3 regions of the Metabacillus schmidteae genome follow, and region 1 is predicted to be linked to each of the others. Evidence: predicted binding sites of a transcription regulator. Region 1 holds the regulator's gene; each other region holds the start of a gene.
What was found. The regulator LexA, encoded in region 1, represses DNA repair genes until DNA is damaged. The targets are predictions, from matches to a motif close to CGAACATATGTTCG.
Positions count from the first base shown of each region.

Region 1 (8,422 bases):
TACACCTGTAATATACGATAAAAATGCAGGATAAAGTGGTAAACAGCACGGAGAAATAAACGATAAAAAACCAGCTCCGAACGCTAAAAAAATATTCACATCAGCCATATTACTCCTCCTAAAGAGAATGTCTTCTCTATTCTAGCAAATGTTACATTGTTTTAAATGTTTCTTAATGTGACATTTTTATGTCAATTTTATTTTTTATGGCAAATTTTTCTTTTCATACCACCTAATAACCATTTATAATATAATCATTGCTGTTTATTTCATAAGATTTAAAATGATATAATATAAATAGCTAATCTCTGCAAAGAAAGGACAAGTTCTCGTGTCTAAACAAGAAATGCTTCAAATAATTGAAAAGAAACGAGCCGAGCTAATTGACATTGTCCTAAAAAATGGGCTAAACTCAAACATTTCTATTAAATATAGCCAAGAGCTTGATGTATTATTAACACAATATATAAAAGAAGATTTACCTCATAAAAAGCAGGTTTGTTCATAAATATACAAAAATAGCACGTTTTTCGTGCTTTTTTCAATTTCTCGACATTGATCCTTTACCACCCTTCACATACTTTTTTGAAAACACCCCTTATTAAATCCTTCTAAAAAATGAGTCTTTAGATGTGTATATATGCAAATATTTTTACATATTATCTAACAATCCAATAGGAAGGAGGAAAAACCATGAATACTCGGATTTTCTTGTTCCTAGCAGCACTTTTCAGTGGATTTGCACTCATTCGAACTCCATTAGCAGATACTTTCTTAGCAAGTATCGAACCCGTAACAACAACAATCGGCGTATTAACGATTCTAATATTCTCACTTGCCTTAATTTATTACGGTGTAAGAAATTTGTTTAGTAAATAGAATTTTTATTGCGGTATAGGAAGGCATGCTATATAGGTGCTTTCCTTTTTTGCATACAACCTGTTAATTGTTCAAAGATCATGGTTCCCCACTTTCTAACAACATATGTTCAGTACATTATCTTTAAATACAAAAGCCTCCCTTCCTCTTACCTCTTTTTGATTTGACATCTTAACACCGTAGCTTTACTGCATTTTTTACAGACCACTTTTCTCAATTTACCGATTCATTTACTAAACAATATATCTCATTTATAAAATTTTCTGGTAAAATAGATTTATGTCATGACCCAAATAAATATTATATGTGAGGTATTATAATGTCACAGGATGTAAAACCTGAAAACTTTTCTAAGCATTTTTCGAATGATTCTTTTTGGAGTAAGCTAAAGAAATTTGGCAAAAAAGCTGGTGTTTCAGTTGTTTATGTAGCACTTTTACTTTTTTATACTCTGCAAAAACCAACAACTCCTGTTTGGGCTAAAACTGTAATTATTAGCGTACTAGGATATTTCATTCTTCCAGTTGATCTCTTCCCTGATTTACTTCCTGCTGGTTATACTGATGATATGTCAGGATTATTTGGAGCACTTGTTACAGTAGCAATGTTTATCGATGACGAAGTGAAATATAAGGCAAAAGAAAGAGTTAGAATATGGTTTGGCGATCAAGCAGTCTCTGAGACTGAAACTGTAGATGATAAAATGAATAAGAAAGTAAATCAAGAAGATAAAGAAAAGGATGAAGATTAATTCTACCTGGCTCTCTAAGGAGCCTTATTATTTTATTGTTTGGTATAACCTGTGTCAACTATAATAGATACTCTTCAATTCATCCTAATAACAAAAAAAACCACCATTCATTGGAATAGTTTCCAACAAAATAAGTGGTTTTGATTTGGTCTAATGAAAATAAATCAAAAATAAGAACGATACTCTGATGAAAAATTCACTAATTGTTTTTATTCATAAAAGATAACGTATAATATATATCAACACAAGTCTTTAAACCTTGTTATACCAACGTTTTTCTTATTTTTGCATTTTGTTCATTTGAGACATCATTTGATTAATTTTCTTTTGGGATGGTTTCATTCCCATTTGCATCATCATCATTTTTAGCATTTGCTCATTAATAGGTGGATTTTTCTTCAGGTAATCCATCATATATTTACGCGCAATGAAAAATCCTAGTGCAACTCCAGCAAGTAGTGCTAGAACGCCTACTAGAATAACAACCCATAATTCCATTGGTACTCCTCCTTCATGTTGTCTATCTTACAGTGTACTAAATCAATAGCTATTATACAACATTTGAACTATAATTTCTCTATATTTCAGCCAAAATTTCTTTCTTTTATAGGGTTTAACCAACCATATCTTTCACCTTTAAAATCCATTGCTAAAAAACAAGGATCAAACTTTCTTAACACTTCAAAAAAAATGGTTTCCGCTTCAAAACTTCCATCAGAAGAAAGTTCTAGATGGCGATTTTTTACAATAAGCGTTGCGTTGCCGACGTTTCCTTTTAGTACAATTTTATGTATATTATGAAACATTTGATAATCCGAACGTTTTGATAGATGAGTTCCTAGCAGTTGATGTATAAATAATGCCGGGATTGGCTTAGTGATATACTGTATTTGCTTTTCAATTGTACTTCCATGAGCTGAACGTACTGTTGTCCAGTGAAAGTCTTGAAACAGATGGTAGATTTTAGATTCCCGTCCAAAGTAGTGACTTGCAAACTCTTCTTCTATTAAATATATATAATAGTGTCTCACCATTTCACTCTCCCCAACTATCTATTTCTCACATTATATAAGAAATCAAAAGAAATAATTGTCTTAAACTGGAGAGAGAAGACACTATTTTTGTCGAACAGAACTGATAATTTTTGTTATAATATAGATGTTAAAAATATTACGGTTCCACTGCAGGCACTTTCTTTCCATGGACAGTACTGGAATGCACCTGCATAGCTTTCTTAAGCACCAGGCTTACCTCAGCTCTCCATGCTCTACAGGAAAATAAAAAATAGGAGGAATGATAGTTGCTCCTCCTATTTAATGAAGATCTTTTCTTCTCTCATTTTTAATTTTTTGAGGGGTTACATCATTGCCATTTGGATCAACAACTGTAACACCTTTTAGTGTATTCTTCATCGAAGAACGAAAAGCATGTAAATAATCATTGCGTAAAGTTTGTTGTTCTACCTTCTCTTCTTCCGTTAAGCCCTCAGTTTTTGATTTCTTTGATAATTCATTTATTCGATCTATTTTAGATTTAGGTAACATTCAATACTACTCCTCTCAACACTAGTCTATTCTAAACAGGTAAAATAGTCTAAATTATGTTTTAACAAAATCTATAATTTAGATATACTTTTCCTACAAATGTCATCATACTAAACAGCGAGACAAATGACAACTAATAAGTATGGAAGTACTAGTACTGAGATCAACTCTCATTTCGAGTTGAATTGAGTTTCTTCAATGTGCTCTTTATATCTTCTATGAACTGTAGCTTTACTAACATCAAATCCAAGTCCTCTAAGGGTAGCAGCTATTTCTTGAAATGTTAGATCCTTATTTCTCAACTTAATTATTTCTTCAAGTGGGACCTCAATCTTCTCTCTACCTCCTGCTTGGTCTTGGTTCTTAAGATTTTTTTGAGGATTAAATCCATTCTGGATAGCACGCTGCATCCCTCTTTTAATCTTATAATTTATCAGCTTTCTTTGAAATTCTTCAACTGTAGCCAGTATACTCAGTATCATTGAATCTGTTTCAGATAACTCCGGCTCACCTTTTTCGTTTAAAGTGAAAATGGATGCTTGTAGTTTCTTTATTTCATGTAAAAGCGCGATCTTTGCGTGACCACGCCCTAATCTAGTATCATCTTGAACTAAAAGGACAGATGCTTTCTTATCTTTTAACAACTCAAGCGCTTCAATAATTCCATCCCTATCTACATCATATCCACTATGTCTTTCTTCTATTATTTTAATAACGTTCATATTGTGAGTTGCAGCTAGTGAAAGAAGCTCTTCTTTTTGTCTTTCAATTGAAGTATCTTGTGTATCTTTCTCTGTACTAACTCGACAATAAATAACGGCCTTCATTTTTATCATCACCTATTCACTAGATCTGTGTTAATTCATTCACTTGCTATTTGTTGAAATTGATGAACTTCTTCTTTATGTATTGGTACAAAAACGATTTCTCCTGGTGTTAATGTAGAAGAATGAATCTCATTTTTCTCCTGAACCCACTTGACAAAATCCTGTTTTGAAATATTATGTTTATCTTGAAATTGATCTGCAATCGTCCAGAGACTATCACCTTTTTTAATTTCAACTTGGTGATAGTTTTCTAAACTATCGGTTTTATTGGTATAAGTAATTCCTACTGTTATGGCTAATAGTACAACAAAAAAAGCTAGAATGTAAGATAAAGACTCTTTTTTCATAAGTAACACCTCATAAGAATATTTGTTCGTATTTATAAGTAAAGTATAGTACGAACAATTGTTCTAGTCAAGTGTTTTTTCGAACTTATGTTTGTATATAAAGGTAAATGATGCTATAATAAACATAAATTAGAGGATCCGAGGTGTCACAAAAGATGACAAAACTATCAAAAAGACAACAAGATATCTTAAGCTTCATAAAAGATGAGGTCCAAAAGAAAGGATATCCACCTTCTGTTCGCGAAATTGGTGAAGCGGTGGGACTGGCTTCAAGCTCAACGGTCCATGGACATTTAGCTAGATTAGAATCCAAAGGATTGATTAGAAGAGACCCCACAAAACCTAGAGCAATTGAAATCTTAGAAGAAGAAACAAATCATATTCCAAAAATTAATGTAGTAAATGTCCCGGTCATCGGGAAAGTAACAGCAGGGCTTCCGATTACAGCTATCGAGAATGTTGAAGAATATTTTCCTTTACCTGACCGTTATGTTTCGGAAGATGAACATGTTTTTATGCTGGAAATTATGGGTGAAAGTATGATTGAGGCTGGTATTTTAGATGGAGACTTAGTAATTGTCCGTCAGCAACAGACGGCTAACAATGGTGATATTGTTGTTGCTATGACAGAAGATGACGAGGCAACATGTAAGAGATTCTTCAAAGAAAAAGACTATATTCGCCTGCAACCTGAAAACTCTACGATGGAGCCAATTATTTTACGAAATGTTAGTATTTTAGGAAAAGTAATTGGGGTTTATCGAACAGTACACTAAGCTTATCTTCTTAGAAGATAAGCTTTTTTCATATAAAAAAACAAATAAAGCCTCAACAGAGGTTGAGGCTTTATTTCTATTAATACATTGACATGTATTGTTCTCTTTCCCATGGGTGTACTTGCGTGCGGAACATATCCCATTCGATTTCTTTCGCTTCAATGAAGTGCTCGAATAAATGTTCACCTAATGCATGTTTCATAGTGCTGTCTGCTTTTAGTAAATCTAATGCTTGAGCCAATGTTGCCGGTAAATCAACAATACCATTTTCAACACGCTCTTCTTTTGACATAACATAGATGTTACGGTCAATTGGTTTTGGAGCATCAAGATTGTTTTTAATTCCATCAAGACCTGCAGCTAATAAAACACTCATTGCTAAATAAGGGTTTGCAGCAGGGTCAACACTACGTACTTCAACACGTGTACTTAAGCCGCGAGATGCTGGAATACGAATTAATGGACTTCTGTTTTGTGCAGACCAAGCAACATAACAAGGTGCTTCATAACCAGGTACAAGACGTTTGTAAGAATTTACTGTTGGATTTGTAACTGCTGTAAATGCTGGTGCATGCTTGATAACACCTGCAATAAATTGTCTTGCCGTATCACTTAATTGAAGATCTCCATTTGGATCCAGGAATGCATTTTCCCCTTTGCGGAATAAAGATAAGTTCATATGCATACCTGAACCATTAACTCCAAATAATGGCTTAGGCATAAATGTAGCATGTAAACCATGTTTACGAGCAATTGTTTTAACAACTAGCTTGAATGTTTGGATATCGTCACATGCTTTAATTGCATTTGCATATTTAAAATCGATCTCATGCTGTCCTGGTGCAACTTCGTGGTGAGAAGCTTCAATTTCAAAGCCCATCTCCTCTAGTTCAAGAACGATATCACGACGGCAGTTTTCGCCAAGATCTGTTGGTGCTAAATCAAAATAACCACCATTATCATTTAGTTCTAGAGTCGGCTCGCCTTTTTCATCTAACTTAAATAAGAAAAATTCAGGTTCTGGCCCTAAGTTGAAATCAGTAAAGCCAAGCTCTTCCATTTCAGCAAGAATACGACGTAAATTATTACGTGGATCACCTGCAAACGGAGTACCATCCGGATTGTAAATATCACAGATAAAACGAGCTACTTTTCCTTTTTCTGCTGTCCAAGGGAAGATAACAAATGTATCTAAGTCAGGATATAAATACATATCAGATTCTTCGATACGTACAAAACCTTCAATTGAAGAACCATCAAACATCATTTTATTGTCAAGTGCTTTATCTAACTGACTTGTTGGGATTTCAACGTTTTTGATCGTTCCAAGTATATCCGTGAATTGTAATCGGATATATTTTACATTATTTTCTTTTACTAAACTTACAATATCTTCTCTTGAATATTTAGCCACTTGAAAATCTCCTCTCCAATTTCAAAAAGTTATATTCAATTTTTTCATTGCTACTATAATAATTAATGGAAGAATCTTGACATGTCTCCATGTCTTAATGTAGGCCGATTAAAACGACCTGCCTGCATAAGCTCGGATTTAAGAAGTTTTCGTAATTCTGAATCGCTAAGATCAGGTTTTTCAACCGTTTTAGGTTGCTCTTGTTTTTCTTCATTATGTGTACTTTTACGAGAGAAAATTTCTTTAATTCCCGCTAGGTTCACACCCTGCTCAATCAGATTACGAATCTCCAATAATTTATCTACATCGTTAAAAGAAAATAATCTTCGATTGCTCTCCGTTCTAGCTGGAAAGATCAATTCATTTTCCTCGTAATAACGAATTTGCCTTGCAGATAAATCAGTGAGCTGCATAACAATTCCAATAGGAAATAGGGGCATTGAGCGTCGAATATTATCACTCATGTTATTCGCTCCTTTTAGTTAACTGATTTCATTATAACCTATGTAACATTATGTGTCAATCAAATGTCAGCTTACATAACATAGATTCACCATCTATTTTGGTAGTTAACTAACAATTGAGATTAAGTTTTTGTCTAGTAAAGAATCGACTGCTGAACAAACTGCAATCTTCACATGAGTGTATGTAAGGCCGCCTTGGACATATGCGACATAAGGCGCCCTGAGTGGTCCATCTGCAGACAACTCAATGCTAGCTCCTTGTATAAACGTACCTGCTGCCATTATGACATCATCTTCATACCCAGGCATATAATTCGGATATGGTGTTACATGAGAATTAATAGGTGAAGAATATTGAATTGCTTGACAAAATGCAACCATCATGTCAGGATCATCAAATTGAACAGACTGTATTAAGTCCGTTCTCTTACTGTTCCACATCGGGCTTGTCTTTAACCCAAGTTCCTCTAAGAATGCGGATGTGAATACCGCTCCTTTCAAAGCTTGTCCCACTACATGTGGAGCTAAGAAGAAACCCTGGTACATTTCCTGCAGACTATATAAAGATGCTCCAGCTTCGGCTCCTATTCCCGGAGATGTCATGCGATATGAGCAAGCTTCAATTAGCTCTTGCTTTCCTACAAGATAACCTCCTGTTTTAGCAAGTCCTCCGCCAGGATTTTTAATTAGTGATCCGGCCATTAAATCTGCACCAACATGACAAGGTTCTAATTGTTCTACAAATTCACCATAGCAGTTATCTACGAAAATGACAATATCTTCTTTTAAAGATTTAACAAAATTTATCATTTCTCTTATTTCTGCTATTGTAAACGATGGTCTTGTTGCATATCCTTTTGATCTTTGGATTCCAATCATTTTGGTTTTGTTTGTAATAGCATGTTTCACTGCTTCATAATCAACTGCTCCATTATCCATTAATTCAACAGTTTGATAACCGATTTGGAATTCTTTTAAAGATCCGACCCCACTACCTCTTATTCCTACAATTTCTTCAAGCGTGTCATACGGCTTGCCTGTGATATATAGAAGTTCATCACCTGGTCTTAAAACTCCAAACAGCGCGATGGATATGGCATGAGTGCCCGAGATAATTTGCGGTCGAACTAATCCTGCTTCACCGCCAAACACATCTGCATAAACCTTTTCCAGTGTATCCCTTCCTATATCGTCATAGCCGTAGCCTGTAGATGGCATAAAGTGAGAGTCACTAACTCTATGATGTTGAAAGCTTTTTAAAACCTTGAATTGATTCAGTTCACTCATTTTGTCTATTTCTAAATGAATAGATTGTATCTTTTTTTCTACATTTTCAACTATCGGTGCGAGCTTTTCACCATATTTCAAAAAATTAAACATTTTTAACCCTCTCCGTTAAACTTCTCTAGTTGTGAATTAA
Region 1 is NZ_CAESCH010000001.1:2,517,995-2,526,416, reverse strand. It holds gene HWV59_RS12120 (cytochrome c biogenesis protein CcdA) at 1-108, opposite strand, end outside; gene HWV59_RS12115 (aspartyl-phosphate phosphatase Spo0E family protein) at 347-508, shown strand; gene HWV59_RS12110 (hypothetical protein) at 694-879, shown strand; gene HWV59_RS12105 (YkvA family protein) at 1,199-1,630, shown strand; gene HWV59_RS12100 (YneF family protein) at 1,910-2,128, opposite strand; gene sirA (sporulation inhibitor of replication protein SirA) at 2,215-2,664, opposite strand; gene HWV59_RS12090 (DUF896 domain-containing protein) at 2,944-3,174, opposite strand; gene HWV59_RS12085 (YneB family resolvase-like protein) at 3,345-4,001, opposite strand; gene yneA (cell division suppressor protein YneA) at 4,037-4,348, opposite strand; gene lexA (transcriptional repressor LexA) at 4,504-5,124, shown strand; gene glnA (type I glutamate--ammonia ligase) at 5,204-6,538, opposite strand; gene HWV59_RS12065 (MerR family transcriptional regulator) at 6,601-7,002, opposite strand; gene HWV59_RS12060 (methionine gamma-lyase family protein) at 7,108-8,382, opposite strand; gene hflX (GTPase HflX) at 8,385-8,422, opposite strand, start outside.

Region 2 (8,422 bases), 1.5 Mb from region 1:
TACGTTTGTCCCTTATTAGTGGAGGACTAGCCTGTGTCATTTTATACGTATTTTCAGATCCGCTAATGACTGTCATGTACGGAACGAATAAATCAGCTATATTTGTACAGGTAATGGCTCCTTTCTTCATCTTTCATTATTTTCAAGGTCCTTTGCAGGCAGTTTTACAAGCGTTAGATCTAGCAAAAGCTGCGATGATTAACAGTTTGATTGGCTCAGTTGTTAAAACTGCCCTAATCTTTGTTCTTGCCACACGGCCTTCCCTTGGAATAATGGGAGCTGCTCTAGCCATTGTTATCGGAATCATGCTTGTAACTTTACTACACTTAGCTACAGTCATTAAGGTTGTACCATTTACAATACATGTTAGAGAATATATAAAGAGTGGAATGACAATGATAATCGCAGGATTAGCCGGATTCTTCACCTATGAGTACCTATTCGAAAATATACCTCTTATCATTAGATTGCTTACTTGTTTAAGTATCACAACGATTATTTACTGTTTACTCCTACTTGTCTTTAAATTAGTGGAAAAGGATGAGGTAAATCGTATTCCTTTTATAGGATCCTATCTTTCAAGACTTATACCTATAAAATAATGAAGAAAGAGAAGCTGAGTTTTGTTCAACTTCTCTTTTTTAATTTATTCTTCATGCTTTAAATCAATATAAAATACTCCATTTCCAAACGTACAAAGAGATATTTGTTTTGTTTCGCTATAACCTAATTTTCTAAGCTGCTGTCTTAACCAAAGATTGTTTTTATTAATAACATCTAAATTATTTTCTTGAATAACTCCATCAACAATGAGCGGCAATTGTAATTCCGTCTGTTTATTATTCTCTTTTTGTTTTTCAATAACAGATAGCTTTCCAGATGGTTCAAGAATGGCAAATTCGACATCCGCCACATTACCAATATTCTTATCCCGAAGCTGAGTCATTAAATCATCGAAATTATATCGTTGTGTCTCCATTGCATGCTCATCAACTTTTCCCCTGTTAATGATAATCGTAGGCTTACCATCTAATAAATGTCTAATTTTTTGATTTTTTAGAGATATATAGGCCAAGGAGATTTGAATGATCATCAAAATAAGCATTGGAATGACAGTATGTATAAGTGGATCCTTAGGATCTTCAATGGCCGTTACGGCCATTTCAGCAATCATAATAAAAACAACTAAATCTAAGATACTCAATTCTCCTATTTCTCTTTTCCCCATTACTCTAAATATAAACACGATGAGAAAATAAAGGAATAACGTTCGAATCAAGATCGTTAAATAATACTCCACCGCATGTTCTCCTTTCCACCTAATTCCTTAACACTTATTTTGAACGATATGCTTTGTTTTATGTAAGGATTTCACATTCCATCTTAAACACATATTTGAAATCACTTTCTGTATGTGCATCTATTTTAATATTTGTAGTCTATTTTTCCCTTCGATGAATATTCTGTAATAAGACGAGCATAAACAGGCTCGAATTTAACTTGTATAGGTTGAAAGGGGGAAGCTTTGTGGAAACAAAAAAATGGGGAAAAGCGATCCTTTATGGTCTTATCACCATTTTTGCTATGGCTCTTGTTACGAGTCTCATATTTTCTTTACTTCTAAAATTCACAAGTCTCACTGAATCTTCAATTACATGGCTCATTCTCGGGTTATCTATTTTGGCATTGTTCATCGGCGGCTTTGTCGCTGGAGGAAACGGAAAGGAAAAAGGGTGGCTGATCGGTGGCATCACGGCTCTTCTTTTCTCACTGATCATTCTTTTATTTAAGTTTTTAGGGCATGGTCAAATTTTTTCCATGGAAGAACTAATGTATCACGGAGGGTTTTTATTAGTTGCTATGTTAGGTGGAATATTTGGAGTGAATACAGCTTCTTCCAGGGCAAAATAAAAAACCAGGGACTTACACCCTGGTTTTATTATGTACTTATTAATCTCTGACAACTTCGCGTACAGATTTACGATCGAATGTAAGACGAGTTCCATCTCCAACCTTTAGAACGATTTTGTTCTCATCAATTGAGTCAAGGATACCATGTAATCCACCGATTGTAACAATCTTGTCACCTTTTGCAAGGCTATTTTGCATTTCACGCACCGCTTTTTGTTGTTTTTGTTGCGGACGAATCAGCAAGAAATAAAAGATTGCAAACATTAGTACTAATGGTAAGACTGTTCCTAACATTTCCATTTATATCACCCCTTTCATGCAAGTATTAGAAGTTTTTAGCATTCGGTTTATTAAAGCCATACGCTTCAAAAAATTCATCGCGGAAATCACCTAAACGATCTTCACGGATTGCTTGTCTAACTTTCTCCATTAAGTTTACCAGAAAATATAGATTATGATAAGAAGTTAATCTCAATCCAAATGTTTCATCACTTTTTATTAAGTGGCGAATATAGGCACGTGAGTAATTTCTACATGTATAGCAATCACAATTCTCATCTAACGGTCCGAAATCCCTAGCATACTTGGCATTTTTTACAACTAAGCGCCCTTCGCTTGTCATGAGTGTCCCATTTCTGGCAATTCGTGTTGGAAGTACACAATCAAACATGTCAATTCCACGAATAGCACCATCGATAAGAGAGTCAGGTGAGCCTACACCCATTAAATAACGCGGCTTGTTATCAGGCATTAAAGGTGTTGTGAATTCTAACACACGGTTCATCACATCTTTCGGTTCCCCAACTGATAAGCCGCCAACTGCGTATCCTGGAAAATCCATTGACACCAAGTCTCTGGCACTTTGCTTTCTTAGCTCCTCATACTCTCCACCCTGAATAATTCCGAAAAGACCTTGATCATTAGGTCGTGAATGAGCTTTTAAACAACGTTCTGCCCAGCGACTGGTCCGTTCAACAGACTTCTTCATATAATCATATTCAGCAGGATATGGTGGGCATTCATCAAAAGCCATCATAATATCAGATCCTAAATCATTTTGAATCTGCATCGCTTTTTCAGGGGATAAGAAAAGCTTGTCTCCATTTAAATGATTACGGAAATGAACTCCTTCTTCTTCAATTTTGCGGAACTCACTTAAACTAAAGACCTGGAATCCTCCTGAATCAGTTAAAATGGCCCGATCCCAATTCATAAATTTATGAAGGCCTCCAGCTTCCTTAACAATCTCATTTCCTGGACGTAACCACAAATGATATGTATTACTTAGAATAATACCTGCTCCCATTTCCTTAAGCTCTTCTGGTGACATTGTTTTGACCGTTGCTAATGTCCCAACAGGCATGAACACAGGCGTTTCAAAACTGCCATGTGGAGTATGAACTCTTCCAAGACGTGCTCCTGTTTGTTTACATGTTTTTATAAGTTCGTACCGAATTGGTGAAGTTGACACCTTATTTCCTCCTTAAATAAGAAAAGTGTAAGAGCTGTTCAACAGCTCATCCACACCTCTTATATGAAAACCATATTTTATTTAGATAATAAGCATTGCATCTCCAAAACTAAAGAAGCGATACTTCTCTTTTACTGCTGTTTCATATGCATGTAATACATATTCTCTTGAAGCCAAAGCACTAACTAACATAATCAGGGATGATTTAGGGAGATGAAAATTTGTAATCATTCCGTCAATTCCTTTAAATTCATAGCCCGGATAAATAAAAATATTCGTCCAGCCACTTTCAGCAACAAATTGACCATTATGTTTAGCTGCAATCGTTTCAAGGGTTCTTGTAGAAGTTGTTCCGACTGTAATTATCCTTCCACCATTCGATCTCACGTTATTTAACAGTGCAGCCGTTCCATCTGTTACTTGATAAAATTCTGCATGCATTTCATGCTCTTCTACTGTATCAGCACTTACGGGACGGAAGGTTCCTAACCCAACATGTAAAGTAATGAAGGCGATATGAACTCCTTTTTCCTTTAACTGGTCAAGAATTTCCTCAGTAAAGTGTAATCCAGCTGTCGGAGCTGCCGCAGAACCAATTTCACGGGAAAAAACAGTTTGATAGCGTTCACGATCATCTAATTGTTCTTTTATATACGGTGGTAAGGGCATTTCTCCTAATTTCTCAAGTACTTCATAAAAAATTCCGTCATAATCAAACTTCAGCAATCTGCCGCCATGATCACTCGTTCCAACACAAGTTGCTTTTAAACTGCCGGAACCAAATGTAATTACTGTTCCTGCTTTCACTCTTTTAGCAGGTTTGACAAGTGTTTCCCACACATCATCTTCCTGTTGCTTTAACAGTAAAATTTCGATACCGGCACCAGTATCTTCTTTCATACCAAATAATCGTGCAGGCATTACCCTAGTATTGTTTAATACTAAGCAATCACCAGCTTGTAAGTAATTAATTATAGACTTAAACGATTCGTGTTTAAGTTCACCATTATCTTTTTGAAGAACCATTAACCTTGACGCATCACGTTCTTTTAACGGAACTTGTGCAATTAATTCTTCAGGAAGATAAAAATCAAATAATTCTACTTTCAAAACATTCACCTAATTTCTATCTTACTTATTTATCAGTGCTATTCTTTATATTGGTTGTTTTCACAATCTTTGTAGTTCTTAGATTAGTATTCGGTTGGTTGATTTCCGCTACAGGATGCTCGCTTTCCGTGGGGCGTGCGGTGAGCCTCCTCGTCGCTTTGCGACTGCGGGGTCTCACCTGTCCCGCTGCTCCCACAGGAGTCTCGCACCTTTCGCTCCAATCAACCTAAATAGTTTTGCTCAAAGGAACTGTTAAAAAACAAGATTCTAAAATAGAGCTATTTATTTAAATCGACCTAAAATCGAGAATACAAACGATAGAATAATACTGATAACTATACACGTTACAATTGGGAAAAAGACCGTTGTATTTCCTTTTTTAAATACAATATCACCTGGTAGTTTTCCAATAAACTGCATAAAAAAACCAACTATTAGAAGGATTCCGCCAATGATCATTAATATTTTTGGAAAATCAATCATGATAAGGAGCCTCCATTTGAAAATGTTTATAAACAAGATCTGTTACAATTCTTCCCCTTGGGGTTCTTTGCAGGAAACCAATTTGTAATAAATACGGCTCATAAACGTCCTCAATTGTATGTGATTCTTCTCCTATTGTTGCCGAAATTGTATCGATTCCAACCGGTCCGCCACGAAATTTCTCAATAATCCCCAGAAGAAGTTTGTGATCAATATGATCAAGGCCAAGTTTATCAACTTGAAGTCTTTCAAGTGCATCAACCGCTAATTGAGTTGATATGGTATCTTCTCCCATAACTTGAGCAAAATCTCTGACTCTTTTTAGAAGCCTGTTGGCGATTCGTGGCGTTCCCCTGGATCTTCTGGCCATTTCAATTGCTGCTTCATGTTCCAATCCAATGCCAAAAAGATCAGCTGTTCTTTCAATAATATAAGAAAGCTGTTGTTCATCATAATATTCTAGTCTACTTAAGACACCAAATCGATCACGAAGTGGAGCTGTTAGAAGTCCCACTCTCGTCGTAGCACCAATTAAGGTAAACGGCGGGAGATCTAAACGGACAGATCTTGCAGTGGAACCTTTACCAATAACGATATCCAAGCAAAAATCTTCCATCGCAGGATATAACACTTCTTCAATCGATCGATGCAAACGATGAATTTCATCAATAAATAAAACATCCCCCGGTTCAAGTGCAGTTAATACAGCTGCAAGATCACCCGGTCTTTCAATTGCCGGTCCAGAGGTTGTTCTTATATTAACTCCCATTTCATTTGCAATAATCGTTGCTAAAGTTGTTTTCCCTAAGCCAGGTGGTCCATACAAAAGGACATGATCAAGTGTTTCGTTTCGCATCTTAGCAGCTTCGATAAACACTCTTAAATTTTCCTTCACTTTATCTTGGCCTATATACTGTGACAATGACTGTGGTCTTAAACTTTGTTCTATAAATGATTCTTGTAGATCCGCTTCACTTGATACAAGGCGTTCATCCATGTTATCACCTTACTTTAATAGCTTTTGCAATGCTTTTTTTACATATTGATCTGTTGTTAACGATTCTTCTTGTAAGGATGGGACAACTTTTTTAATCTCACGTTCAGCATATCCTAACACTTTTAACGCTTCAATTGCTTCACTTAATGCATGATTTGCTGACTCTTTATCTTCTAATTCTTCATGATTAAAGAGATCTGGGGAATATAAGGCAGCTATATCGCCAAGCTTTCCTTTTAAATCCAGAATGATTTGACGAGCTGTTTTTTTCCCTACTCCTGGAAACTTTACTAAAAACGTATCATTTTCATTTTCTATTGCCTCGATAACTTGTGACGGATTTCCAGAAGCTAAAATGGCTAAAGCCCCCTTAGGTCCGATCCCTGTTACATTTAATAGTTTCATGAACAAAGCTTTTTCCTCGCGCGTAGAAAACCCGTATAACGCGATTAAATCTTCTCTGACATGTTGATATGTATAGACAATATTTTCTTCTTTTCGATTTTTTGAATAACTAAAAGGGTTAGGAGTATGAATTTGATAGCCAATTCCGTGATGATCGATCACGATATACTCAGGGGTTATATGATCCACAAATCCTTTAATAAATTCAATCATTGCTCTCACCTCTTGTGACTGTACCTCATTGTAACAAATAATTTCTTTCATCAGAAGAATTTTATATTTAGCGTACAATTGTTCTCATCATTATATAATACCATTAATATGGTTTACTTTGAATTGCAAATTTGCAATTCTCATTAAAAAAAGCTAACCCGAATTTATTTCTCGAATTAGCTTATAAGATCATTTCTTTTCAACCTTAGAATATGTCTCATATATTTTTAGAACTTCTAAATACTGATCTTTAGATTCGATTCTTATTCCTTCTATTAATTCATCATGTTTATGGCTTTCTAATTTTTTCACATCAATTTGAAAAAAAGACTGAATTACATCATTTGAACCTGGTCTACCGTTAAAAATTGAAAAAGTCCCATCCCCTGTAATGCCGAAATATCCATTTGTCTTTAATAAAGGTGATATATCATCAACTTCTCTTTGAAGTATTACACTGTCGTTTTTTTGTTCAAGAAGTTGCCATTCCGAATACATTTCCACAATTTCTTCTATAGAAGCTACTTTCTCTTGGATAATTTCCTCACTTACTTCACCATCTAAATATTTTCTTTGCAATACCACTTTTACAGATAAAGGCTGCTTTATACTATTTTCTTGTGCCATGATAGGCGTTGTATTAATGCTCATAAGACTAATAAAGAGAAAAACAAAACTACATACGGTAAGGATGCGACTGTGATAAGTCATTCTCACCTATCTCACCTCGCTCATATAAATTCACACTTCATCTTTTATTATTGTAGCCATTAATAGTATTTTTAACCAAAAACTCTTACAAAAAAAACAAGGGGCATTTGCTCCTTGTTTTTAAATATTATCGGTTATTCGCATTAAAAGGACGTTGCACTGCATCTCCAAGATTGTTCAGTAATTCGTTTATATCGGTGTCAATGACATCCTTATCAACACCATTTTGAATATCATTATCGATGTTTCGAATACGCCTAAATGTCCCTTCATCTGTTACAACTTGTATATCTCTTCCATCGGCCATTTTACGGGCTTGGTTGGTGATTTTTTCCTTCATATCACGATCATTACGATCATTGGAGTCAACGGCAACCAGCACGTTATCATCTGTCACTAGAACTCGTGCATTATCAACATTGTCCATTTTCTCTATATTATTTTTTATTTTTTGTGCAATCTCACCGTCTCCGCGGTTATAATAACCTACTTCATTCAAATGTCTATGATAATTCGCATCTCCATTGCTGTAGCGATTATCCCGAACAAGTCCTGTATCATTGTTTCCTAATGGAACTGTAGGATTGCTCATATTTCGATTGTTGTTTCTATTATCCACTTGGCGAAAATAATGATTTCTATTATCACCATCATTCATCCCATCCATCATTTCTGTAACAGGACCTTCATTATCTGCACCATTAGTATCTTCGTTTGTATAATATCCTATCGGTTGAGCTTGATTTGTGTTTCGGGTATTTTCTACAGCACCTTGGTCCCCATTACAAGCTGTTAAACCTGTTGTTAAAAGTGCTAATGCAGTAAAAGCTATGGCTTTTTTACCTTTTGTCAAAACAACAACCTCCCTGGAATAAAGATACTATGAACTGTGAGCATAAGAGATGCTCAATATTATCATGTACCTAAACAAGGAGGATGACTCTGTTAGTTATCGACAATACTTTTAAATAATGGGGAAAGAACAAAAGCGCAAGCGCCTTGAACAGCCTAGGGCAAATAAGACGCAAATGAATAAAGACGTTCTTTGTCTTCAATTCATTTGTGGCTTATGACCTGGAAGCGCTTATCCACAGTTCAAGAATTTTTAATTTCCAAAGCAG
Region 2 is NZ_CAESCH010000001.1:4,018,988-4,027,409, forward strand. It holds gene spoVB (stage V sporulation protein B) at 1-602, shown strand, start outside; gene HWV59_RS19740 (DUF421 domain-containing protein) at 647-1,300, opposite strand; gene HWV59_RS19745 (TIGR04086 family membrane protein) at 1,528-1,911, shown strand; gene yajC (preprotein translocase subunit YajC) at 1,951-2,211, opposite strand; gene tgt (tRNA guanosine(34) transglycosylase Tgt) at 2,237-3,382, opposite strand; gene queA (tRNA preQ1(34) S-adenosylmethionine ribosyltransferase-isomerase QueA) at 3,464-4,492, opposite strand; gene HWV59_RS19765 (DUF2905 domain-containing protein) at 4,775-4,975, opposite strand; gene ruvB (Holliday junction branch migration DNA helicase RuvB) at 4,968-5,972, opposite strand; gene ruvA (Holliday junction branch migration protein RuvA) at 5,982-6,590, opposite strand; gene HWV59_RS19780 (BofC C-terminal domain-containing protein) at 6,780-7,301, opposite strand; gene HWV59_RS19785 (YhcN/YlaJ family sporulation lipoprotein) at 7,429-8,154, opposite strand.
Region 2: a site for LexA is predicted at 6,662-6,675, ahead of ruvA (Holliday junction branch migration protein RuvA). Genes of this name have one in related genera too.

Region 3 (8,422 bases), 290 kb from region 1:
GGTTTAATTTGAGGATCCTTATGTTCGACTGTCTCTTGTTTATCGAAAGTGTATCCTCTATCGATCATTAGCTGCTTGGCTTTTTCGATTTCTTTTTTAATACCTTCGAAACCTTGTCGCTGGGACTCAACAAAATCATTTAAAACTCTTTCGTAATAGTCCCTTGTGCTAACGCCTTGTTGAATATCGTAACCCTTCACTTCTTCACGATCTTTTTTCTTCAACCATTCCGCCTTTTCTTCCTCAATTAGAAGTTCGTCAGCAAGTACTTCCCACGCTGCTTTATCGTCTTTACGTTCACTCAACCAAACAACACCTCCATTAAGTAGTAAAACATAACCACTAATAGTAATAGTGAAAGTTCCAGCTGTTTGTTTTTCGATTTCTTTAATTCTTCTACAGTAGCCGATGTTTTTTTTCAAGCATCTTTCACACCGATAATAGCCACAAGGGAATTGATAATAGCAATTACAAACGTAATAAGCATCAACCAATCATTATACACATTCATTTTTATCACTCAATTTCTTCCAACTGCCTTTTCTTTATTTTTGGAATCAATAGCCTTGTTCATCGCCTGCAAGCTTTAACATTTTTAGATAATTTCTCGTAGTATCAGTTAAAATCTCTTGTGATACACCCTTTTTCCAGAGGGCTATTAACTGTTCAACTATTTCATCGACATTAATTTTATCACTCATTTTTATCACTCAACGACCTGACTGGTAACAGCACCTTTAAGTGGATTATTGATGTTACTATTACGGAATAAGTAATTAATTAATACTGGATCGGTATTAAATTCTTCAACTAACACTTTGCCTTCTAACATAAGCATAATAAAATCATACTTGATCTTAATGCCGAGACCATCTTTATTAATAATGTGAATAGGGTGTGCACCCTCGATAGAATAGCCATTGCTATCGTCAGAATCATCATGAATACCTTTCTTATTATTACAAGTAAACTCTGCATAATGATCAATGTTCGTGTTTCTTCGTTCTCCTAAGATTTCACGCAAAACGTCATAAAATCCGTTGATATTCTGTTGGAAAATTTCATTCTTTAAAAATCCATGCATTGATCCGTCTTCTTGTAGTTCTAAATGGTAAATATAAGGATCAATTCTTTCCCGTAAAGCTTTAATCCATTCTTCTCTTGTTAATGAACGATGTTCTCTACCCCAACGATTTACAGGTCCTTTATCAGCTGTTGTTTCGAATTGACGAATAATTCCTAGTGTATAAAATGTTCCCATCACCTTATCCCTTCTTCCTTTTCAGCTTTTTTGATCCAATTTCCGACTCTATCAATAAGATAATCTAAATTAAAGTTCACACATTCATAATCTTTCTGTGAAAGAAGACGTTTGATGTCATCAAGTTCGGTTTTAATAAACTTCAAATCATTTTTGTGATAATACTTCAATCTTTCTAGTTTTTTTGCGTCATTTTTTTCTCTCATTATCATCACTCTTATTCAATAAGTCTTTAAAACACCTTTATAACAGGTTTAAATGTACAAGACCTTATTGTCTTGGATATAAAAGGCTTCCTTCTATAGAAGCCTTCTTGTTAATCATATTGAATAGTCATGTTCAGGTTGGGACTATATGATTTCATTACATTTTAATCCCTGTTTCTTATAAGTTTTTATACATGGCCATTCCTTCCGTACTGTATCGCTAAGGTTAAAATCAAGAAAACTCTGTTAACCAAACTGTTTTTATAAGAGCTTACTAAGTCTATATTTACTCTTCTTTATTAAGTGTTTAGCTATTTGTTCAGAAATGCCAGCAAACTCTAACAAGGAAGTAATTTCTTTATCTTGCACACCTTTTCTCACTAACTCAAAAACAGCATAATGAGGTTCATACTTTTCGATTAGCTCTTTAAAGGCTAATTTAACGTCTAAATCAACCCAATTATCATCCAACCTAATTTGATTAAAAATCTTCTCCGAATATTTATAACTTTCAGGATCAATATTGTTATCATGTTTTTTACAATACATAGAATCACTCGTTCCTATTAACTTCGTGCTAACCATGAAATATAAATTAAATGGTATATCATGATTGTTCAAGGATCACTTACTATACAACCTTCTTTAAAACGAACAAGATTACATCAATTAAGCCGATCACACTTCCCCTTCTTTAAAAGTCAGATAGCTTCTACACCAACAATTTGTTTAAAAGAAATAGATTTTAATGACCCTTCTGCATCAATTATTTTTATCATTTTCTGAAATGGATCGACCTTTGATACAACTCCAGGTTCGCTTTTAACATATCCTTGATTTTCATATAGCTTAAACATTATTGGTTTTTCCATTTCTAAGGATTCCATAATATGATTGTTGATCACTTCTAATTCATCCTCATCAAGTATAGGCTTGGCTATTTTATTATCATCTTGAAAAACTTTTCGAACTCCCTTCCATTGGTCAGGTAGACTTTGAAAAGGAGCCCACTTCTTAGCTAGTCCTCGATCTTTAATGTTCTTCATCTTGAACTCCTTCTGTGCCTTAATCTTCTTTTCAAAAAGACTAATTTCATACGTCTGTAAATCATAAAAACCTCTGTCTATTAATTCTTTTTCTTTACCAATATGGTTTAACAAGTCTTTAGGAAAATGACTTGTGTTGTAATTTAGATCAATTGAATCATTGGGTGAATGCAGCTTACACACGAATAAACTTCCATTCCAATAATCTGTGCCAACAATGGTTAACAATTGCAACTCAGAAGGCACTCTTATTACAAACATAATCCTATACTGTTCATCATGATTCATTGGAAACCCCCTTCCATTAATTTGTTAGTTAAAGTATAATCGAATATATGTTCGTGTTCAATAATCGGAAAGATCAAATTGCTCAATCAAAATGCTGACAAAAAAGGAGAGGTTATATGAAGAAAGACTCCTATCAACTAGATATTCCAATGGATCTTAGCAATCAACTTGATCAATTAGCAGAAGAGATTGGGATGTCTAAAAATGCTATTATTCTTCTAAGTTTGTATTCATTTAGGGAAATGGTTAATAATGAGGGCTTTAGTGTTATTGGTATATTAGTGCCACCAGAAGGTGACGACAAATTTAGGTTACAGTGCTATTTACCAAACGGCTTAAAAGAAGATTTATTCAACATTGCGTTACAGCACTTTAACTTTACAAAGATTAACTGGATTGTAAAACTTGCTCTCAACACATTTATTTGTAACTTAACTTATTCAAAAACAAAGGTCTTTACAGGTCTTATTGATCCACGTTTTCGAATACATAACTAAACGTTTAGAGTTATTCGCCATATTTTTAACGATTAAATAGTTGGAGAGTGATTGAAATGAATTCCACCGATAAGCAGCTGTCTGATTTGATGATTCATTTAGATTCTGAAATTAATAAACTAAAAAAGGACCTTAAACTTTCAATAAATTCTAATGGCTTTATAAACCCAAAAACGTTAGATATTAGCCGTGAGATTGATCAATACGTTTTAGAATGTCAATACATAAAAATTAACAACATGAATAAGGCGAGATCCGTTAATAGGATTTTCTGATTATATATAAAAAAATCTGTTGGAAATAATACCAGCAGATTTTTTACTTCTATATATCTTTTCTTTATTAAATAAGCTATAAAAATTAGGAATTTCTTGCAATACTTACAATTCTTTGAATAACAGTCTTTATTTCCTCATTATCTTTAATTAAGAATAAATGATCTGCTTCTCCTTCTTTTGGTGCTATAACATCCCAGTTATCGTACTCAGACTGTTGTCTAGCTAGCACTTCCATAAAAGAAGAAGCACTTCTAAAAATACTCGTACTTCGCTGGCTCTTTTCGACTCTCTCACGAAGAACTTGGTCTGGTATATCAAAATTAACTATGATACTTACAAATCCTTTATTATGAAAATGTTCAAGTAGATCTAACCGACCTTTTTGATTACGATTTGCGTTGCAAAGAATGAGGTGATTATTAGCCTCATTAACTGCATAATCAACAATTGTTTGAGTTATAGCATACTTTAAAGTATTAGGTCCCTGTTTAGGTACTATGGATTTGTAAAATGAATTAATAAATTCAGCGTGGTTATCTTGATCAATTACAAGTGAGTCGTTTAACTGAAGTTCTAAAGCTTTAGCAAATGTGGTTTTACCACTATGGGTTTTGCCGACTGTAATAATAACTAACCTTTTCATAAATGCAACTCCATTCTGCAGAATACAGGCCATTTAGTCAAAGAACCATATTATTAATTCAAGAAAGATTTTCCAACCATTGTTTGTTCCACTGAAAATAAGCTTCTGAATTTTCTTCATTTAAGAATAAGGATTTTGGGTATTGTACAGCCAATTCTGGTATATTCAAAGGATTAAAATAACGTAATTCAACAGTTTCGCTATCTATTGGATTTAGGTCACCACTTTTTATTTCACAATCAAAAACATAGACATTATATTCAACTTTATGACCATTTGGATATTCATAACGAAAATCTTTACCACCAAATATCCCCAATAATTTCTTTGGAATAACAATTAGTCCTGTCTCTTCCCAAACTTCACGTACAACTGCTTCAGCAGGTGCTTCTCCAACTTCAATTGCTCCAGCTGGCAGACTCCACCTCTCTCCATTCCCTTTGTTCTGAAATAAAATCTCTCCCCTTTCATTACGGACTATTCCTGCAACACTTGGCACAAATAATAATTCATTTCCAACCTTTTCCCGAAGTTTTTTATAATAGTCAGACATCCCCATTTAAGGATCAGCTCCTATAAGCTTATTTTGTACAAACTAAATAATGTGTTTATTAATAATAAACCTAGCCCTTTCATCAATATGAGGAGGCAACTCACCAATATTGAAATATTTTAAATTTAAACTTTCATCATCATTAATGGATAAAACACCACTGGTACCCTCTGCAAGGTATACACATATAACGTTATAGACCTCATCACCGTTTGGGTATTGAAAATAAAAGTCTTTTCCTGACAAAACATCAAGAAATTTAAAATTCTCAGCTTTTAAACCAGTCTCTTCAAAAAGTTCACGTTCAGCAGTTTGTTCTAAGCTTTCTCCTATTTCCATAGCCCCACCTGGAAGACCCCATTCATCAGTATCGGATCGGTGTTGAAGTAGTATTTCTTTTTTATCATTTATAACAATTACAGTAGATCCAACCATAATGAATGGTCTGCTACCAATAAGCTCTCTCATCTCTTTTATGTATTCAGCCATTACTTTACCACTTTTAATTAAGACTGTTAGATTACCTTCTTTTAAATGAGAATATAAGATATTTCTTATTTTGTAAGTATTTCTTTCTATCCTTAAATAACTCAACAAAAAAGGTTCTTATCCTTATTCTCAAAACGTTGCTTGATTGTGAAGAAGAGATTTAAAATCTATTTGGTAGATAAAATAGTATCATTTCTATTTATAATATCTGTTAACCCATTAAGACTATATATTACTTTGACATTTGTATTTGCTGCTTTATTATTTCGATTTAACCATATACCTACCATCCCAGCTTCATTACTTCCTATTGCGTCAGTTTCAAGCCTATCGCCTATATAATAACTTTTCCTAATTGGAACCTTCACTTTTATACATGCTTTTTTAAAGATAGTAGGATCTGGTTTAGCTACTCCTATTTCACTTGAAGTAATAATACATTCAAAATAATTACGAATCCCTAGAATCTCCAATTTTTCTAATTGTTGATCATAGTCACCATTGCTAATAACTCCTAGGCGAAAACCCAGTTGTTTTAATTGTTCTAGGCAAGGAACTACATCCTTAAAAACTGACCAATTTCTTTTGTATAGCTCCAGATAGGTATTAAACTTGCTATCTGCTTGTTCATTAGTTAAGTATTGGCCGAACAATTCTTTTATTCGCATTCTTCGCTGGTCTTGAAAGGATATTTCTTTTGCTAAAAACTTGTTAAAATATTTTTCAGATAACTTATTCCATACTTCTACAAATTTTATGTCACTGTATTCTAACTCGTTTCTATTATCTTTTAAAAAATCAATTGCACCCATGCTTTCTGCTCTGTCATGATCAAGCAGTGTTCCATCAATATCAAAAAAAATCACTTCTAGTTCTCCTTCTACTGATAAAATGTATATAACATTACCTTAATCAATTCTTCACCCGTTTTACTATTCCTTCCATAAATGAATAATCGATTGCTTTTACTATGCAATCGCTTTGCTTTGATTGTTAATGATCGTTACGTAATTAACCGTTTACAATATTTCAACGCATCTATTCACAATCTAACTGACTTAGAGCAATAAATATGATGTGTTATTTAAACAACCACTTTGTTCTCCTCTTCTCTTTTCTTCTTCATAATTATTTCTAGTTCTTTTTTTGTATCAGGATGAAGCAAAATCTTATCAGTTAGATCCAACGTTGCTGGTTTAACCTTTCTGCCCCATTTCCTTGAAAAGGAACGCCAATCACACACCATTTCAATAAGGTATTTTCTTGGCATAGGTAAGGCTTGTTTATTATTAGGATCAACTACCCAATATTCCCAATGATGCTTATTTTTATGTTGATGATGGAGCCAAGCTTTTTTCCACTTCATTTCATCTTCAGCACTTTTTTCATCCTTGTAGAAAAACTTCTTTGCATAAGGCATAAATTCGATGGGTAAAAATTTTGACCAATCATGAACAATCCCTTGAATATATAATCCTTCTTGCCAACATTCAATGAGAACATTTAGTTTATGATCCAGAATATATAGGAAATTCCTCCAACATGCTTTTAACATATATTTTTCCCCCTTTATTAGTATAACTACGTTTTTCTAATTTGAGTTTTTAGATTTTATGACCAAATTTCTATTTCTCCACGAATTAAATGCAAATAAAAAAACCCCACCCCCAAGACTAAATAAGTCTTGGGGACGAGATTATATATCGTGGTACCACCCCAGTTTGTTAACATGTCACCATATTAACCTCTTCAGGTACGGTATTAAACTTAAATACGTATACCCTAGCTCTATAACAGGAGCACCTGTCACAATATCCCTTAAAACTAAGTTCCAATGTGATACTCAGAGGCTTGTTTCAATAAAACATTCTTACTCCTTTTCACCATCTGGAGCTCTCTGTAAAGAATTAATTTTATCTACTCTTCTCATCATCGTAATTACAAATTTTGATTTTATATATATTAACAATGTAAGCGTTTTTTGTAAAGGTAATATTATTAATAATTTCCTATAACTTCATCAGTGTATACTTAGTGCTTCATTCTTTATTGAAGAATGATTTTATTTTATTTGAAAATTTGAAAGCAACTCTACACATCCATTTTCTTTAAATTCAACTAATGCAAGATTGGAGATTGTTTGCCAAAATGATGGAAAATTATCTCTATTTTTCTTTTTAAATTCATTGAAAGATGTCTCCGATAAATCAGCCATTGCAAGTGTTATATGTGGAACCCAATTTGCAGGCGTATATAACTCGAACAAATCTACACAACACTTTTCTAATAAATTGTTAATTTTCTTATGTAATTCAATTAGTTCGCTTGTTTTTATCACCTTTAAATACACAACTTTTGGGGTCGTTTCAAAAAAGTCAAAACCATCTATTAAAATTTCAAAGGGAGAAAGTTTATTACAAAGATTCAACAATTCTTCTTTAAGTGGATCAACGCTTAAACAACTGCCTCCTTGAAACCCTATGTTGGGATGTTCAAACGATTGTACACCTATAGATTTGTATTCTGTTTCGAACACATTCCAAAAATGTAATACTTTATCTCTCTCATTTCCAGTCAATAAAGAAGCGATACCAATAGTCATACTCATAGTTATAATACAATCACTCCCAATAATAATTTATTGGCTGTTTTTAAATGAACCCATTTTATATCTGATATTCCCTCTATATATAAACTTGATATGACAATGAAATTATTCCTTAATCCCTAATTCTATTACCATAGCGTACGTGCCAGTGCATATGTTTAGTGCTTTGATAGCTTCCAACGTTTGTAGAAACTGTGCAAGCACCAAATTTCTTGTTCATTTCGGTAGCAATGTCCTTAATAACACTAAAAATTTCCTTCAATATATCCAATTCATCTTGTTTAACAGTAATTATAGATAGAATATGCCTTTTGGGTATTACAACAATATGTTCTTCATAAAAAGGACGAGTATGATAAAAAGCAAGGACATTTTCGGTTTCTCTAACTATTTCTACAGGTGTACGTCCACTTAGTACCTCATTACAATAAAAGTCATTGAATTCGTTTGCTGCCATAATAGATCCCCCACAAAAAAATTGATAACTCATTATTAATCCTCTAATTAAGAAAATAACCCCTTCTTCTATAAACTTGCTAGTTAGGTCAAGAGG
Region 3 is NZ_CAESCH010000001.1:2,811,494-2,819,915, forward strand. It holds gene HWV59_RS13570 (hypothetical protein) at 1-422, opposite strand, end outside; gene HWV59_RS13575 (hypothetical protein) at 558-701, opposite strand; gene HWV59_RS13580 (hypothetical protein) at 707-1,261, opposite strand; gene HWV59_RS13585 (hypothetical protein) at 1,261-1,467, opposite strand; gene HWV59_RS13590 (hypothetical protein) at 1,729-2,088, opposite strand; gene HWV59_RS13595 (YolD-like family protein) at 2,169-2,801, opposite strand; gene HWV59_RS13600 (hypothetical protein) at 2,918-3,298, shown strand; gene HWV59_RS13605 (Spo0E family sporulation regulatory protein-aspartic acid phosphatase) at 3,355-3,573, shown strand; gene HWV59_RS13610 (AAA family ATPase) at 3,659-4,219, opposite strand; gene HWV59_RS13615 (NUDIX hydrolase) at 4,278-4,778, opposite strand; gene HWV59_RS13620 (NUDIX hydrolase) at 4,815-5,261, opposite strand; gene HWV59_RS13625 (HAD family hydrolase) at 5,429-6,127, opposite strand; gene HWV59_RS13630 (DUF5662 family protein) at 6,346-6,816, opposite strand; T-box leader at 6,945-7,203, opposite strand; gene HWV59_RS13635 (2'-5' RNA ligase family protein) at 7,324-7,869, opposite strand; gene HWV59_RS13640 (HIT family protein) at 7,982-8,326, opposite strand.
Region 3: a site for LexA is predicted at 2,842-2,855, ahead of HWV59_RS13595 (YolD-like family protein). Genes of this name have one in related genera too.